2 regions of the Kitasatospora sp. NPDC024654 genome follow, and region 1 is predicted to be linked to the other one. Evidence: riboswitches for the same ligand, from Rfam matches in the RefSeq annotation. Region 1 holds a riboswitch; the other holds the start of a gene.

Region 1 (7,191 bases):
TACCGCGCGCAGTACGGCCTGCCCGCCTGCACCACCGCCAGCGGCTGCTTCAAGCAGGTCAGCCAGACCGGCAGCACCACCTCGCTGCCCACCAACAACTCCGGCTGGGCGGGCGAGATATCGCTCGACCTGGACATGGTCTCGGCGATCGCGCCGAACGCGCACATCATCCTGGTCGAGGCCAAGAGCGCGACCACGGCCAACCTGGGCACCGCGGTCAACGAGGCGGTCAAGCTGGGCGCCAAGTTCGTCTCCAACAGCTACGGCGGCAGCGAGTCCTCCTCGGACCCCAGCTACGACACCAGCTACTACAACCACCCGGGTGTCGCGATCACCGCGAGCTCCGGTGACGGCGGCTACGGCGTGGAGTACCCGGCGGCCTCGCGGTACGTCACCGCGGTCGGTGGCACCTCGCTCAACAAGGCTTCCAACAGCCGCGGTTGGAGCGAGTCGGTGTGGTCCACCAGCAGCACCGAGGGGGCCGGCTCCGGCTGCTCGGCGTACGACGCCAAGCCGACCTGGCAGAAGGACACCGGCTGTTCGAAGCGGACCGTCGCGGACGTCTCGGCGGTCGCCGACCCCGCCACCGGCGTCGCGGTCTACCAGACCTACGGCGGCTCCGGCTGGAACGTCTACGGCGGTACCAGCGTCGCCTCGCCGATCATCGCCGCGGTCTACGCCGACGCCGGCGCTCCCTCGGCGAGCTACCCGGCGGCCGACGCCTACGCCCACCCGAGCGCGCTCTGGGACGTGACCACCGGTTCCACCGCCACCTGCTCCCCGTCCTACCTCTGCACGGCGGGCCCCGGTTACGACGGCCCGACCGGCCTGGGCACCCCGGACGGACTGGCCGCCTTCACGGGCTGACGGCCGTCCCGGGGACGGGGTGACGCGTGGGCCGTCGTGGTCGGACGGCGGCCCGCGCGTCACCATCCCCGCCGTCGTCCGCGCGGTTCGCGGGGGCCGCGCGGACGACGGCGATCCCGCCCGGGCACGGGGGCCGGGCGGGATCACCATCTGCCGCGGGCCGGGCCGGCTCCCGATCGGCGGGCCGGGCCCGGTGGTTGGGATGCCGCAGACCCCGGCCTGATCGCCGACCGGGCGCACGGGAACCGCGCTGCGGGAGCGATCGGGTTCGGACGGGTCCAAGGCGCGGTACGCCCGATCGTGTGACCACCACCTGCCGGCACGGCCTCACCCTCGTGGCCGGGGGCCCGGCGCAGCCGCGGTGCCCGCTTCCCCCTGCCCAGCCGACCGCACCCCCCATCGTGGCCGGAGGCCGCGGTCGCCACACTCCTCCCGCCCCGGCGGATTCCCCCGCCCCGCGGCACGTGCTCGCGCCCACCGGGGCGGCGGGCGCGAGCACGGGTGAACCGGAGTCAGGGGAGCTGGAGCTGCTGGCCCGGGTGGATCAGGTCGGGGTTGGTGCCGACGGTCGAGGCGTTGTCCTGGTAGAGGCCGTTCCAGCCGGGCAACTGGTGGGACTGGGCGATCCCGGAGAGGGTGTCGCCGGTGGCCACGGTGTAGGTGCCGGCCGGGGCCGTGCTGCTGGTCGGCGCGGGGGCCGGGGTGGTGGTGGCGGACGGTGCGGGGGAGGTGGGAGTGGCCGGGGCGGCCGTGGTGCCCGTGCCAGCGCCCGTGCTCGTGCCGGTGGCCGGGGCGGCGGGTGCCGCCGGGGTGGTCGGTGCCGCCGGCGTGACCGGGGTCGTCGTGGGCGTCGTGCCGGTCGAGGGCGTGTCCGTGGTGCTGCCCGAGCTGCCCGGCGTGGCCGGCGTGCCGGGCGCGGCCGTGCCCGTGGTGCCCGTGGTGCCCGTGGTGCCCGTGGTGCCGCCGGACGTCGGGGTGGTGGGCGTCGTCGGCGTGACCGGGGTCGCCGTGCCCGTCGTGCCGGTGGTCCCCGTGGTGCCCGGCGTACCCGGCGTACCCGGCGTGCCCGGCGTGCCCGGCGTGCCCGGGGCGGGCGACGTCGTCGGAGCGGTGGGCGTGGCCGTGGTGCCCGTCGTGGTGGGTGTGGCCGGAGCCGCAGGCGTGACCGGCGTGGTGGGCGTGACGGTCGTGCTCCCGCCCGCGCTCGGCTGCGCGGTCGCCGCCGCCCCCGTGTGCTCGAGGTAGACGGACTGCTGGTTCGTCCAGTACCAGACGCCCCCGGACTGGTACCAGTACACGCCGTCGTACCCGTCCCACCCGCCGTGGCCCGGGAAGGTCGGGTCGTCGGGACCCGCCAGCACCGTGCTGCCACCGGCCGGTGCCGGAGTCGCCGGAACGGGCTGGCTGGTGTTGAGCACCGGCGCCGGCCCGTCGCTGCTCAGGCCGGCGGAGTCGGAGCAGTTCGGCCAGGCGCCCGGCCCCTGGTTGGCCAGCACTTTCTCGGCGATGGCGATCTGCTGGTCGGGGGTGGCGTGGTCGGGCTCGGCGGCGTACTTGTCGCCGCCGTACGCGACCCAGGTCCGCTGGGTGAGCTGTAGGCCTCCGTAGAGCCCGTTCCCGGTGTCGGCGGTCCAGTTCCCGGCGGTCTCGCACTGGGCGACCGCGTTCCAGGTGCTGACCGGGGCGGCGTGCGCGCTGGTCGCGGTGAGCAGCGGCAGCGCTATGCCCGCGCCCGCCACGCCGGCGGCGACCACGGCGCGGTCGGCCTGGGTGGGGCGACGGTGACGGCCGGAACCGGAAAACACCATGATGTCCCTCTGTGTCCCTCTCCGCACGCCTGCGAGGTGAGCTGTCGGGTTCGGGCCGGGAGGTGGCCCGGCCGCCCGCCGGAGGCCCCGGCGCGCGGCTTCACCCCTAGCCGTGGGGACGGCACCAAACCTGGGTCCCCCACCCCTGCCCATGGGTGGTCGGCTTCCCTCCCGCGGCGGGCAGGGCTCGGCGTACCGCGGTCGGGAGTCCGCAGCGGCGGACTGCTGGGAGACTAGAGGGATCATCAGCTTGATAACAAGCCAGCATCGTGCGCATCACACAAAAATCACGTCATGCGATTGGAGAGTGACGCCCCGCCGATCGGCGGTCGGTTCACGGACCGGCCTGATCTGGCACGGTGAGGCGGGCGCCGGTGTTCCGCAACGGTGGCTGAACCCACCCGGAACAACAGTCGAACAAATTCGTGTCCGCCTCACCAGGCCGAGGCGCTCCCGGGCAGGCCTCAGCACGTCGACGCCAGATCGCCGACCAGGGTGTCGGAGGGCTGCGGGATCTCCCCGAAGTCGTCGTCGTTCGCCGTGACCACCAGCCGGTTGATCACCGCCTCCAGCCGGATGGGCAGCCGCGGCAGCAGCCCCTGGTGGCAGCGGGCCAGGATGTCGCGTCGCACCTCCTCCGGCAGCAGCGGGACGCTCCCGCGCACCGCCGCCGCGGCCAGCCCCCGCTTCGGCCGCGGCAGCGGATGGCCGGCCAGCCGGTCCGCCTGGGCACGCCAGTAGGCGGCGTCCCGGGGCTCGCCGAGCAGCAGGTGGTAGAGGTGCAGGCAGTACGCGGCGGTCTGGCTGCCGCCGCCCGCCGCGAACTGCCACCAGAACTGCGCCGCGTCCGTCCGGTCGGTCAGGTAGAGCAGCCCGGCGAAGACCAGCGCCCCCTCGGGGTGGATCCGGGCGGAGTTGACCAGCAGGTCGAGGCTGTGCGCGGCCTGCGGGGCGTTCAGCACCAGCGCGGTGACCAGGGCGAGTTCGTGGGCCGCCTGCTCGTGCTCGGACGGCAGCCGGACGGGCGCCGCGCTGATCCGGTCCGGCTCGTGCGCCGGCAGCCGGGACGCGCCGCTGAAGACGACCACCGGCGGCTCGGCCCCGGCGCCGGACCGCCCGTCGTGCGCCGGCCCGCTGGTCGGCGCACGGAACCGGCCCGCAGTGCCGTTCCGGCGGTCGTGCGGGCGGGGGCGGGACGGCAGGCCGTGCTGGTGCTCCCCGGCGGTCATGGCGCTCCTTGCGAGTCGGCCGGTTCGGGCAGGTCGAGGGCCCGGGCGAGGTTGCGGTGGGCGTGCCGCAGGTGGGAGCGCACGGTCGCGGCCGGCCGGCCGAGGTACTGTGCGATCTCCTCCTCGTCCATGTCCAGCACGTACCTGAGGACGATGACATCGTGCTGGCGCTCCGGCAGGCCCAGGATCGCGGTGTGGAGGCCGCGTCCCTCGGGGAGTTCGCGCCGGCCGTCCCCGGGGCGGCCGGCGCGAAGGCGCCGGACCACGGTGTCGAGCACCGCGCTCTCCAGCAGGGCCGGTTGCCGCCGCCCGGTGTGCAGCATCCAGGCCGCGACGTGCTCCTTGAGCAGCCGCCAGGCGTAGGTGGCGGGGATCTCCTGGCGGAGCGCCAGCGCCCAGCGTTGCCGTAGGTGGGCCTTCATCCCGGCGACCACCAGGGCGGCGTCCTGGTCGCCGCCGACCTGGGTCAGCGCGAACCCGTGCCAGGCGCGCTCGTGGGTCTCGCAGAACGCCTGGAGTGTGAGGAGCAGCCGGCCGTCCGCCGGCGTCGCCTCGCCGCCCTCGGTCACGGCCCGCCCTCCCCGGTGCCCACCGGGTTGCGGCGGCACGCCCCTGTCGATCGTCATTCGGCCCTCCAGGACCGGCGGCCGTGGTCCACGGCCGGTCGTCCGCCGGGGACCGGAGCGACCCCCTCGGGAACATCACAGCGCATCGGGCGGCCCGTGACGCAAGAAGATCGGCACAACGGTTACTAGCTGTCATGCTGTGATGGAAAGACTATCTGACGTATGGTCATATGCCACCGTCACCGCACATTTTGGCCGGAGCCGTGATCGATCGGGTCCGCGCCCCGGGTGACGCGGGAAGGCGCGTGGGAAACCGCGAACCGGGTCGGGCCGATGTGCGCCATGGCATACCCTGGCGGGCGGATTCCGGAACGCCCGCCGCGCGGACGGGTCCGCGTTCGGAGCAGGGGGAGAGAGCGGATGCCGACGGACTACAACGAGGTCAACCTGGAACTGCACCGGGCGCATTCCGCCCGGATGTACGACTACTACCTGGGTGGCACCACCAACTTCGCCGCCGACCGGGAGGCGGTCGGCAAGGTGATGGCGGTCTTTCCGTGGGCGGAGACCGCGGCCCGGGCCAACCGGGCGTTCATGCACCGGTCCACCCGGCTGCTCGCCGGCGCCGGGCTGCGCCAGTTCCTCGACATCGGCACGGGCATCCCCACCTCGCCCAACCTGCACGAAGTCGCCCAGCGGACCCGGCCCGACGCCCGGGTCGTCTACGTCGACAACGATCCGATCGTGCTCGCCCACGCCAAGGCGCTGCTGCACAGCACCGAGCAGGGCCGCACCGCCTACGTCCAGGCCGACGTCACCGACCCGGCCGTGATCCTGGCCTCGCCCGAGCTGCGCGCCACCATCGACCTGGCCGAGCCGGTCGCGCTGAGCCTCAATGCGCTGCTGCACTTCGTCCCGGACGATCTCGATGCCTACCGGATCGTGGAGCAGCTCAAGGGAGCGCTCGCGCCCGGTAGCGTGCTGGTGATGAGCCACGGCAGCCCGGACTTCGCGCCGGAGGAGGCGGCGCGCATCTCCCAGGTGTACGCCAACGCCGGTACCCGGATACAGATGCGGACCAAGGAGGAGTTCGCTCGCTTCTTCACCGGCTGGGAGCTGCTCGAACCGGGCGTCGCCCCCACCCACCGCTGGCGATCGGACGACGAGCGGGGCGCGGGGACGGTCTCCGACGCGCGGGTCTGCGCGTACGCGGCGGTGGCCCGCAAGCCCTGACCGTTCGCACGGCTGCCGCTACGGCAGGAACCGTTCGACCTCGTCGAGCGCCCGCTCGCGCTGGCCGAGCAGGAAGAACAGGTGGCCGCCGGGAAAGAGCCGGAGCCGCGAGCCCGGGACGCCCTGGTGGAGCCGCTCGGCGAGGCCGACCGGGATCGAGCGGTCCCGCCGCCCGTGCAGGATCAGGGTGGGCGCCCGGAGCAGGTGCAGCCGGTCGGCGGCGTCGTAGCCGATGCTCGCGGCGAGCTGCCGTCCGAACGCGGCGGTCGACTGCGGGTGGTGCCGGCGGATCACCCCGAGCCGCTTCAGGACGCCCGCCAGCCGCATCGGCGCGGAGACGGTCAGCCGGCCGCGCCCGGTCGCCGCAGTGCTGACCAGGACCAGGTGGTCGACCAACTCGGGTCTGCTGAGCGCGAGTTCGAGGGCGATCCGGCCGCCCAGCGAGATTCCGAGCAGGTGCGCCCGCGGCACGTCCAGTGCCGCCAACAGGCCGGCGGTGTCCCGGGCCAGCAGCTCGACGGTGTACGGGGTGTCCGGCTGGTCGGTCCGCCCGGCGCCGCGGTTGTCGAAGACGATCACCTCGTAGCGCCGGGCGAGCCGTCGGACGAGGGTGTCGAGCATGGTCAGATCGCCGCCCAGGCCGCCGATCAGCAGCAGCGGTGCCCCGGCGCCGTGCCGCTCGTAGTACATCGTGAGGTCGTCGACCCGGACCGTCGGCATGGGCCGCACCCTACTCGGCGGAGCCGCGCTCGCTGGCGGCGGGGCCGTTCGGGTGCACCGGGCCGTCCGCCGGGAACGGGCGCCACCGCTCGTCGATCCGTGGCGTGGTTCGCCGGGTGCGGTCGTCCCGCGCCCCTGGCCCGCCGCCACCCTCGGGGCCCACTGAGGGCCTCCCCCTTCCGGCCCCTCAGACGCCGCCGCCCCGGCGGGCGCGGAACGCCGCGGCCTTGGTCCGGCTCTGGCAGGCGGTCGAGCAGAACTGCCGGACGGCGTTGCGCGAGCCGTCGACGAAGACCCGGTCGCAGCGGGTGGCCGCGCAGACGCCGAGCCGGCCGGCCAGCTCGCTGCCGATCGCCAGTGCCAGCATGGTCGCGCAGCCGGCGCTCCAGCCGACCGCGAGCGAGTCGTCCGCGCCGTGGAAGTGCAACTGCCACGGCTCGCCAGGAACTTGGTCCAGCTGCGGCCGAGCGCCGGTGCTCCGAAGTAGCGTGTTCAGGACGCCCGCCGCCGCGTCGACCCGCTCGGCCGCGACGGCCTCGAACACCTGCCGCATCTGCCGGGCGGCGCCGGCCAGATACTCGGCCGAGGCCGGATCGATCGCCCGCGGGCCGGCGCCGGCGGGTGGCAGCGCCGCGTCGACGGCCGCCGGCAGTGCGGCGCCGCGCGGGGCGGCGTACGCCCTGCCGCGCTCCTCGCCGTCGGTCAGGGCGTTCACCAGTGCGACCGAGACGTCCAGCAGCGTGCTCACGTGACTGTCGAACATCAATT
Region 2 (7,191 bases), on a different contig from region 1:
GGAAGGGCCGCGGACCCGGCGGTCCGTCAGCCGAGCACGCTCCAGGCGATCCCGTCGAGGATGTCGTGCTCGCTGACGAGCACCTCGGTGGCGCCGGTCCGCTCCATGATCGAGAGCATCACCAGCGCACCGGCCGCGATCACGTCCACCCGGCCCGGGTGGATCACCGGGATCGCCGCCCGCTCCGCGTGGGTGGCGCTCAGCAGCCGCCCGGTGACCTCACGGACCTGCTCCAGGCTGATCCGCGAGTGGTGCACCAGCTCGGAGTCGTAGGACGGCAGGTCGAGCGCGACCGCCGCCACCGTGGTCACCGTGCCGGCCAGGCCGACCAGCGAGGCCGCCTCGGTCAGCGGCACCTCCTCGGCCGCCAGGTCGAGCGCCTTCCTGATGTCCGCCTTGGCCGCCGAGATCTGGCCCAGGGTCGGCACCTCGGAGCCGGCGAAGTGCCGCTCGGTCAGCCGCACGCAGCCGATGTCCACCGAGCGGGCCGCCCGCACCTCCCCGTCGCCCAGCACGAACTCGGTCGAGCCGCCACCCAGGTCGAAGACCAGGTAGGGGGCGGCGACCGGACCGCCGGCCAGCTCCCGGGTGGCGCCGGTGAAGGAGAGCCGGGCCTCCTCGTCACCGGTCACCACCTCGGGGTCCACCCCGAGGATCTCCCGCACCCCGGCGGCGAACTCGGCGCTGTTCTCGGCGTCCCGCGAGGCGCTGGTGGCGACGAAGCGGACGTGCTCGGGGGCGATGCCGTGCTCGCCGATGACCGCCGCGTACTCCCGGCAGGCCGCGAAGGTGCGCTCCAGCGCCTCCGGGGCGAGTCGGCCGGTGCGGTCCACGTCCTGGCCGAGCCGCACGATGATCATCCGCCGGTCCAGGTCGGTGATCACGCCGGTCTCCGGGTCGAGTTCGGCGATCAGCAGCCGGATCGAGTTGGTGCCGCAGTCGACCGCGGCCACCCGAGTGGTCGTCACTTGTCCTGCTCCTGCTCCCGGGCCGCCCGCTTGGCGGCCCGCTCGGCGGCCTTCCGCTCCTTGGCGGCGATCACGGCCGCGTGGTCCTCGGTCTTCTCCCGCTGGGCGTGCAGCGCCGCGACCCCGGCCTCGATGTCCTCCTCGGTGACGCAGCCGCCCTTGCGCCACCACTCCGGCAGCATCGCCAACGCCTCGTCACCGAGCGGGTTGACCCCGGGCCCGGCGGCCAGCGCGTGGCCCACCAGGACGTGCAGGCACTTCACCCGGTCCGGCATCCCGCCGGCCGAGGGGAAGCCCTCCAGCACCTCGATGGCGTCCCGGCGGGCGATGTAGTCCTCGTGCGCCTTCTGGTACGCGGCGGCCAGCTCCGGGTCCTCGGCGAGCCGGGCGGTCTGCTCCTTCATCACACCGTCCGCCTCCAGGGTGCCGATCAGCGAGGCGGCCTTGGGGCAGGTCAGGTAGTACAGCGTGGGGAACGGGGTGCCGTCGGCCAGCCGGGGGGCGGTCTCGACGACGTCCGGGTTGCCGCACGGGCAGCGGTGCGCGACGGCGCGGGTGCCGCGCGGGACGCGGCCGAGCTGGGCCGCGACGGCGGCGAGGTCACGGTCGTCGACCGGCGGGGTGTTCTCAGTGGTCATGGCGGTGCGTCTTCTCACGGGGCGTGGGCGGGGGCGGGGGTTGCGGTGTCGGCCGCGTCGACGGAGTCCCAGAGGGTGGTGTACCAGGGCTTGGGCGCCTTGGCGGCCTGCGCCGAGACGGCCGCCGAGGACGGCTGGGCGGCCGCCGAGGGCTTCGGGTCGACCGAGACGAACGCGGTCTCCCCGGGGAGCGCGTAGTGCAGCCGCTCGCGGGCCTGGGCCTTCACGTACTCCGGGTCCTGCCAGCGGGCCCGCTCCTTGGTCAGCTGCTCGACCTGCTGCCGGGCCTGCTCGGCCGTGACCCGCTGGGCATTGATCTCGGAGCGCTGGGAGAGGAACTGGCGGGTGGGGTAGGCGAGGATCGCCACCAGCGCGCAGAGCACCAGGACGAGCACGGTGGCCCGGCTGGTGAAGCGCGGCCGCGCCGCCAGTCCCGGGATCTTCCAGCCTGCCATCGCTACCCCTCCGTTCGCACCGGTGCCCCGGCGTCCACCCTACGGGGTGAACGGCGGGGCACCGGACGGCGAACTACGGGCGTGTCAGCCCTCGAACTCGCTGTGCTTACTGGTCCGCGGAGCGGAACCGCGGGAAGGCGGCACGGCCGGCGTACTCGGCGGCGTCGTCGAGGATCTCCTCGATGCGCAGCAGCTGGTTGTACTTGGCGACGCGCTCCGAACGGGCCGGGGCACCGGTCTTGATCTGGCCGCAGTTGGTGGCGACCGCGAGGTCGGCGATGGTGACGTCCTCGGTCTCGCCGGAGCGGTGCGACATCATGCAGCGGTAGCCGTTGCGCTGGGCCAGCTCGACGGCGTCCAGGGTCTCGGTCAGCGAGCCGATCTGGTTCACCTTCACCAGCAGCGCGTTGGCGGTGCCGGTCGCGATGCCCTTGGCCAGGCGGGCCGGGTTGGTCACGAACAGGTCGTCACCGACCAGCTGCACCTTGGCGCCCAGCTCGTCGGTGAGGGCCTTCCAGCCCTCCCAGTCCGACTCGTCCAGCGGGTCCTCGATGGAGACCAGCGGGTAGTTGGCGACCAGGTCGGCGTAGTAGGCGCCGAGCTCGGCGGAGGAGAGCGCCTTGCCCTCGAACTGGTAGGCGCCGTCCTTGTAGAACTCGGAGGAGGCGACGTCCAGGGCGAGCGCGACGTCCTTGCCCGGGGTGTAGCCGGCCTTCTTGATGGCCTCGACGATCAGGTCGAGCGCCTCGCGGTTGCTGTCCAGGTTCGGCGCGAAGCCGCCCTCGTCGCCGAGGCCGGTGGAGAGACCGCGCTCCTTCAGCACGCCCTTGAGCGTGTGGTAGACCTCGACGCCCCAGCGGACGGCCTCGGAGAAGGACTCCGCGCCGATCGGGGCGATCATGAACTCCTGGATGTCGACGTTGGAGTCCGCGTGCGAGCCGCCGTTGAGGATGTTCATCATCGGGACCGGCAGGACGTGCGCGTTCGGGCCGCCCAGGTAGCGGAACAGCGGCAGGTCGCTGGCCTCGGAGGCGGCGTGCGCCACGGCGAGCGAGACGCCCAGGATGGCGTTGGCGCCGAGCGAGGACTTGTCGGGGGTGGCGTCCAGGTCCAGCATCGCCTGGTCGATCAGCCGCTGCTCGGTCGCGTCGTAGCCGACCAGCTCCGGGCCGATCTGCTCGATCACGGCGAGGACGGCCTTCTCGACACCCTTGCCGAAGTAGCGGTTCTTGTCGCCGTCGCGCAGCTCCAGGGCCTCGAAGGCACCGGTGGAGGCGCCGGACGGAACAGCGGCACGGCCGGTGCTGCCGTCGTCGAGGCCGACCTCGACCTCGACCGTGGGGTTGCCGCGGGAGTCGAGGATCTCGCGGGCTACGACGACATCAATGGACGGCACGAGGCATCTCCTATGCGGAAGCGGTCCGGGGGACGTGGAACGGGTCGTACGACCAGAGCCTAACCGCACCCACCGGTCCGGCCGCCCGGACCTGGCTCCCCGTCTCGGCGTGTGGCCGGACTACCGGTCGGTAGTTCACCCGAATGCGCGTGCGGGGCAACCTGATCGCCCCGCACGCGCCGCCCGGCTCAGCCGAGGTGCAGCACCTGACCGGGCATGATCAGGTCCGGGTCGCCGCCGATCGTGCCGTGGTTGCCGTCGTAGAGCGCCTGCCAGCCGCCCTGGAGGTGCTGGGCCTGGGCGATCATGGAGAGCGTGTCGCCGGGACGCACGGTGTAGTCGTGGCCCGAGCCGGTGCCCTGCGCGGCGGCGGGGGCGGCGGCCGGCGCCGCCGGGGCGGCCGGGGCCTGCGCGGACACGCCGGCGTACTGGTCGTAGACGCTCTGGTGGCTGGTCCAGTGCCAGCCACCGTCCTTCTGGTACCAGAAGACCTTGGCGGCCGGGTCCCAGCCGGCCTTGCCCTGGAAGACCGGGCCGCTCTGCTGCGGCTGGGCCTGCGGCGCCTGACCGTGCGACTGGGCCTGCGGCGCGGCCTTGGTGCGGGCGGCCGGCGCGGACGAGCCCGACGACGAGGTGTCGACCGCGGCGGGGGCGCCACCGGCGGTCAGGCCGGCCTTGACCGAGCAGACCGGCCAGGCGCCCGGTCCCTGGTCGGCCAGCACCTTCTCGGCGACGGAGATCTGCTGGGACCGGGTGGCCTGGTTGGCCTGCGGGGCGTACTGGGTGCCGCCGTACGCGGCCCAGGTGGAGGAGGTGAACTGCAGGCCGCCGTAGAACCCGTTGCCGGTGTTGATGCTCCAGTTGCCGGTGCTCTCGCAGTCCGCGACCTTGTCCCAGACCGATGCGGTGGCGGCGTGCGCGCCGGTCGCGGTGAGCAGCGGCATCGCCAGTCCGACCCCGGCCACGCCGGCTGCGGCGATGGCCTTCTCGGTATTGGTGCGACGACGATGACGGCCTGTTCCGGTGAGCAGCATGAAGGTTTCCCTCTCCGCACGCCTGCGAGGTGAGCTGTCGGGTTCGGACCGGGAGGTGGCCCGGCCGTCCGTCCGGATCGCTCCGGCGGGCGGCTTCACCCCTAGCCGTGGGGAACGGCGGAAATACCTGGGTCCCCCGCCCCTGCCCAGGGTGTGGTCGGTGTCCCGATGGCGCGGCGGGCAGGATTCGGCGTTCCGCGCACGGGGTCCGCAGCTGCGAACTCCACGGAGAGTAGACAGATGGGCAGACCAATCACAAGCTCATATCGCGTACATCACATGAAAATTACGGACCGTCATGGATCGCCTACCAACGACGGGCATATGTCCGCATTGATGGGCATTCATATTCGGTCGCACCAGGGCGAATCCGACACGCCGTCAGCCCTCGGCCGTGAACGCCACCGGGAGTTCCCGCAGGCCACGCATGATCAGTCCGCCGCGCCAACGCAACTCGGCCGGATCCGCCGAGAGCTGAATGTCCGGCAATCGGGTCAGCAGCGTGGCCAGCGCGATCTGCCCCTCCAGCCGGGCCAGCGGGGCGCCGATGCAGTAGTGGATCCCGTGACCGAAACCCAGGTGCGGGTTGTCCGTCCGGGCCAGGTCCAGGGTGTTCTCGGCGGCGAACCGCGCCGGGTCCCGGTCGGCCGCCGCGAGCACCACCAACACCGGGTCACCGGTCGCGATCCGCACCCCGCCGATGGTCAGCGGTTCGGTGGCGAACCGCCAGGTGGCCAGCTCCACCGGGCCGTCGTAGCGCAACAGCTCCTCGACGCCGGTGGTCAGCAGCCCCCGCTCACCGCGGGCGAGCGCGCCCTGCAGCAGCGCCCGCTGCTCCGGGTTGCGGAGCAGCGCGTAGGTGCCGTTGCCGATCAGGTTGACGGTGGTCTCGAAGCCGGCGAAGAGCAGGATGAAGGCCATCGCGGCGGCCTCGTTCTCGGTGAGGTGCTCGCCGTGGTCGCTGGCCCGGATCAGACCGGAGATCAGGTCGTCGCCCAGGTCGGCCCGCTTGCGGTGGATCAGCTCGGCCAGGTACGTCCGCATCCGCTTCACGGCACGGGCCACCCCGCCGCGCGGGCCGCCGCCGTGGCGGATCATCATCCCGGCCCAGTCCCGGAAGTCGTCCTGGTCCTCGGCCGGCACGCCGAGCAGGTCGCAGATCGCGTAGATGGGGAGCGGGAAGGCGAACTCGTGGATCAGGTCGGCCGAGCCGCGGGCGGCGAAGGAGTCGATCAGCCGGTCGGTCAGCTGCTGCACCCGGGGTTCGAAGGCGGCCACCCGACGCGGGGTGAAGGCCTTGGAGACCAGCCGACGCAGCCGGGTGTGGTCCGGCGGGTCGATGTTCAGCAGATGGGTCATCAGGTCGGCGCTGCGCTCGCCGGGGATGCCGACCCGCCCGGTGCGGTGGGCCTGCTCGCTGTGGTGCGCCGGGTTCTTGGAGAGTCGGCCGTCCGCCAGCGCCTGCCGGGCGTCCGCGTACCGGGTCACCAGCCAGGCATCCACCCCGCTGGGCAGGGTGGTCCGGTGCACGGGGGCGTGCGTTCGCAGCCAGGCGTACGCCGGATAGGGGTCGGCGGCGAACTCCCAGGTGAACAGGGGTGGCATGGGGGTCTCTGACGGCTCCAGCATGACCCGACGTTATCCGGTCCGATCAGGAGTGAGCCTGGTCACCTGACGGGTAATCCCTGTTGCGGAGGGTCGCGCCGTGCCTACGATCCTCGGATAGCCATAGGCGGACGCCAGTGCGGTGGCGTCCCCCCAAGGAGGAGCAGCCATGCGAGTAGCCGGGGCAGTGGTGGTCATCGCGGTACTCGACGGCGGCGACGGTGCGGGACTCGCCCGTCGGTTCGTCGCCGCCGGCGCCACCGGCCTGCTGATCGCCGACCCCCGGGCCGGGATCGCCGAGGACCTCGCCGCCGACCTGGACCGCCCGGGTTGCCCGGTGGTCGGGGTGAGCGGCGACGTCCACCAGCCCAGCGACATCGCCGCGCTGGTGGACACCGCCGAGAAGCACCTCGGCCGGATCGACCTCTTCTGCGTCGCCGGCCCGGACGGCGAGCGGATCGTCGCGCTGGACGAGCTGCCCGGCCACCTGGACCGGCTGGCCGAACTGCTCGACCCGCTGGGCGAGGCGATCTGCGCGGTCGTCCCGCCGCAGCGCGTCGTCGCGGGCACGCCGGCCCCGCAGGCTTCCTGATCCGACCGGGGGCGCCCGGCCCGGGCCTCCCCGGCCGGTCAGTCGGCCGGGTGCCCCTCGGCGGCGCGCACCTCGGCGCGATAGCGGCGGGCGGCGGCGCGCAGCGCGGCGTCCGGGTCGACCCCCGCGTCGTACGCGCGCTGCACCACGGCCAGCAGCAGCTCGCCGGCGCTGCCCTCGTCCAGCTCGGCGGGCAGCTGGTACGGCGCGTCCGGCGCGCCCGTGAAGCCCGCCCGGCGGACCCGGGAGACCAGCTTGGCCGCGTACGCCAGGGCCGGCAGCCCGGCCGGCACGCCGTCCAGCACCGACTCCCGGTGCCGCTTCTCGGCGGCCTTGAGAGCCTCCCAGTTGGCCTCCACCTCGTCGGTGGTCGACGCGGCGCTGTCGCCGAAGACGTGCGGGTGGCGGTACATCAGCTTCTCGACGATGGCCCCGGCCACCTCGTCGATCGAGAACGGGTCCGCCGGGTGCTCCTCGGCGATCCGGGCGTGGAAGAAGACCTG

Evidence for each region. A riboswitch is a leader RNA that binds a small molecule or an ion and turns the genes downstream of it on or off. The one in region 1 is predicted to bind cyclic di-AMP.
Region 2: another riboswitch for cyclic di-AMP. It lies ahead of ACZ38L_RS12765 (transglycosylase family protein); the one in region 1 lies ahead of ACZ38L_RS35705 (LysM peptidoglycan-binding domain-containing protein).

What each region holds. Positions count from the first base shown of each region.
Region 1 covers NZ_JBVHLF010000124.1:4,212-11,402, forward strand. Annotated here, with positions in the region: gene ACZ38L_RS35700 (S53 family peptidase) at 1-867, shown strand, start outside; gene ACZ38L_RS35705 (LysM peptidoglycan-binding domain-containing protein) at 1,380-2,675, opposite strand; cyclic di-AMP (ydaO/yuaA leader) riboswitch at 2,688-2,849, opposite strand; gene ACZ38L_RS35710 (hypothetical protein) at 3,140-3,904, opposite strand; gene ACZ38L_RS35715 (RNA polymerase sigma factor) at 3,901-4,530, opposite strand; gene ACZ38L_RS35720 (SAM-dependent methyltransferase) at 4,891-5,703, shown strand; gene ACZ38L_RS35725 (alpha/beta fold hydrolase) at 5,722-6,423, opposite strand; gene ACZ38L_RS35730 (CGNR zinc finger domain-containing protein) at 6,611-7,186, opposite strand.
Region 2 covers NZ_JBVHLF010000016.1:49,797-56,987, reverse strand. Annotated here, with positions in the region: gene ACZ38L_RS12785 (Ppx/GppA phosphatase family protein) at 27-968, opposite strand; gene ACZ38L_RS12780 (DUF501 domain-containing protein) at 965-1,606, opposite strand; gene ACZ38L_RS12775 (FtsB family cell division protein) at 1,621-2,061, opposite strand; gene eno (phosphopyruvate hydratase) at 2,168-3,457, opposite strand; gene ACZ38L_RS12765 (transglycosylase family protein) at 3,646-4,491, opposite strand; cyclic di-AMP (ydaO/yuaA leader) riboswitch at 4,497-4,660, opposite strand; gene ACZ38L_RS12760 (cytochrome P450 family protein) at 4,873-6,120, opposite strand; gene ACZ38L_RS12755 (SDR family NAD(P)-dependent oxidoreductase) at 6,266-6,688, shown strand; gene ACZ38L_RS12750 (nucleoside triphosphate pyrophosphohydrolase) at 6,727-7,191, opposite strand, start outside.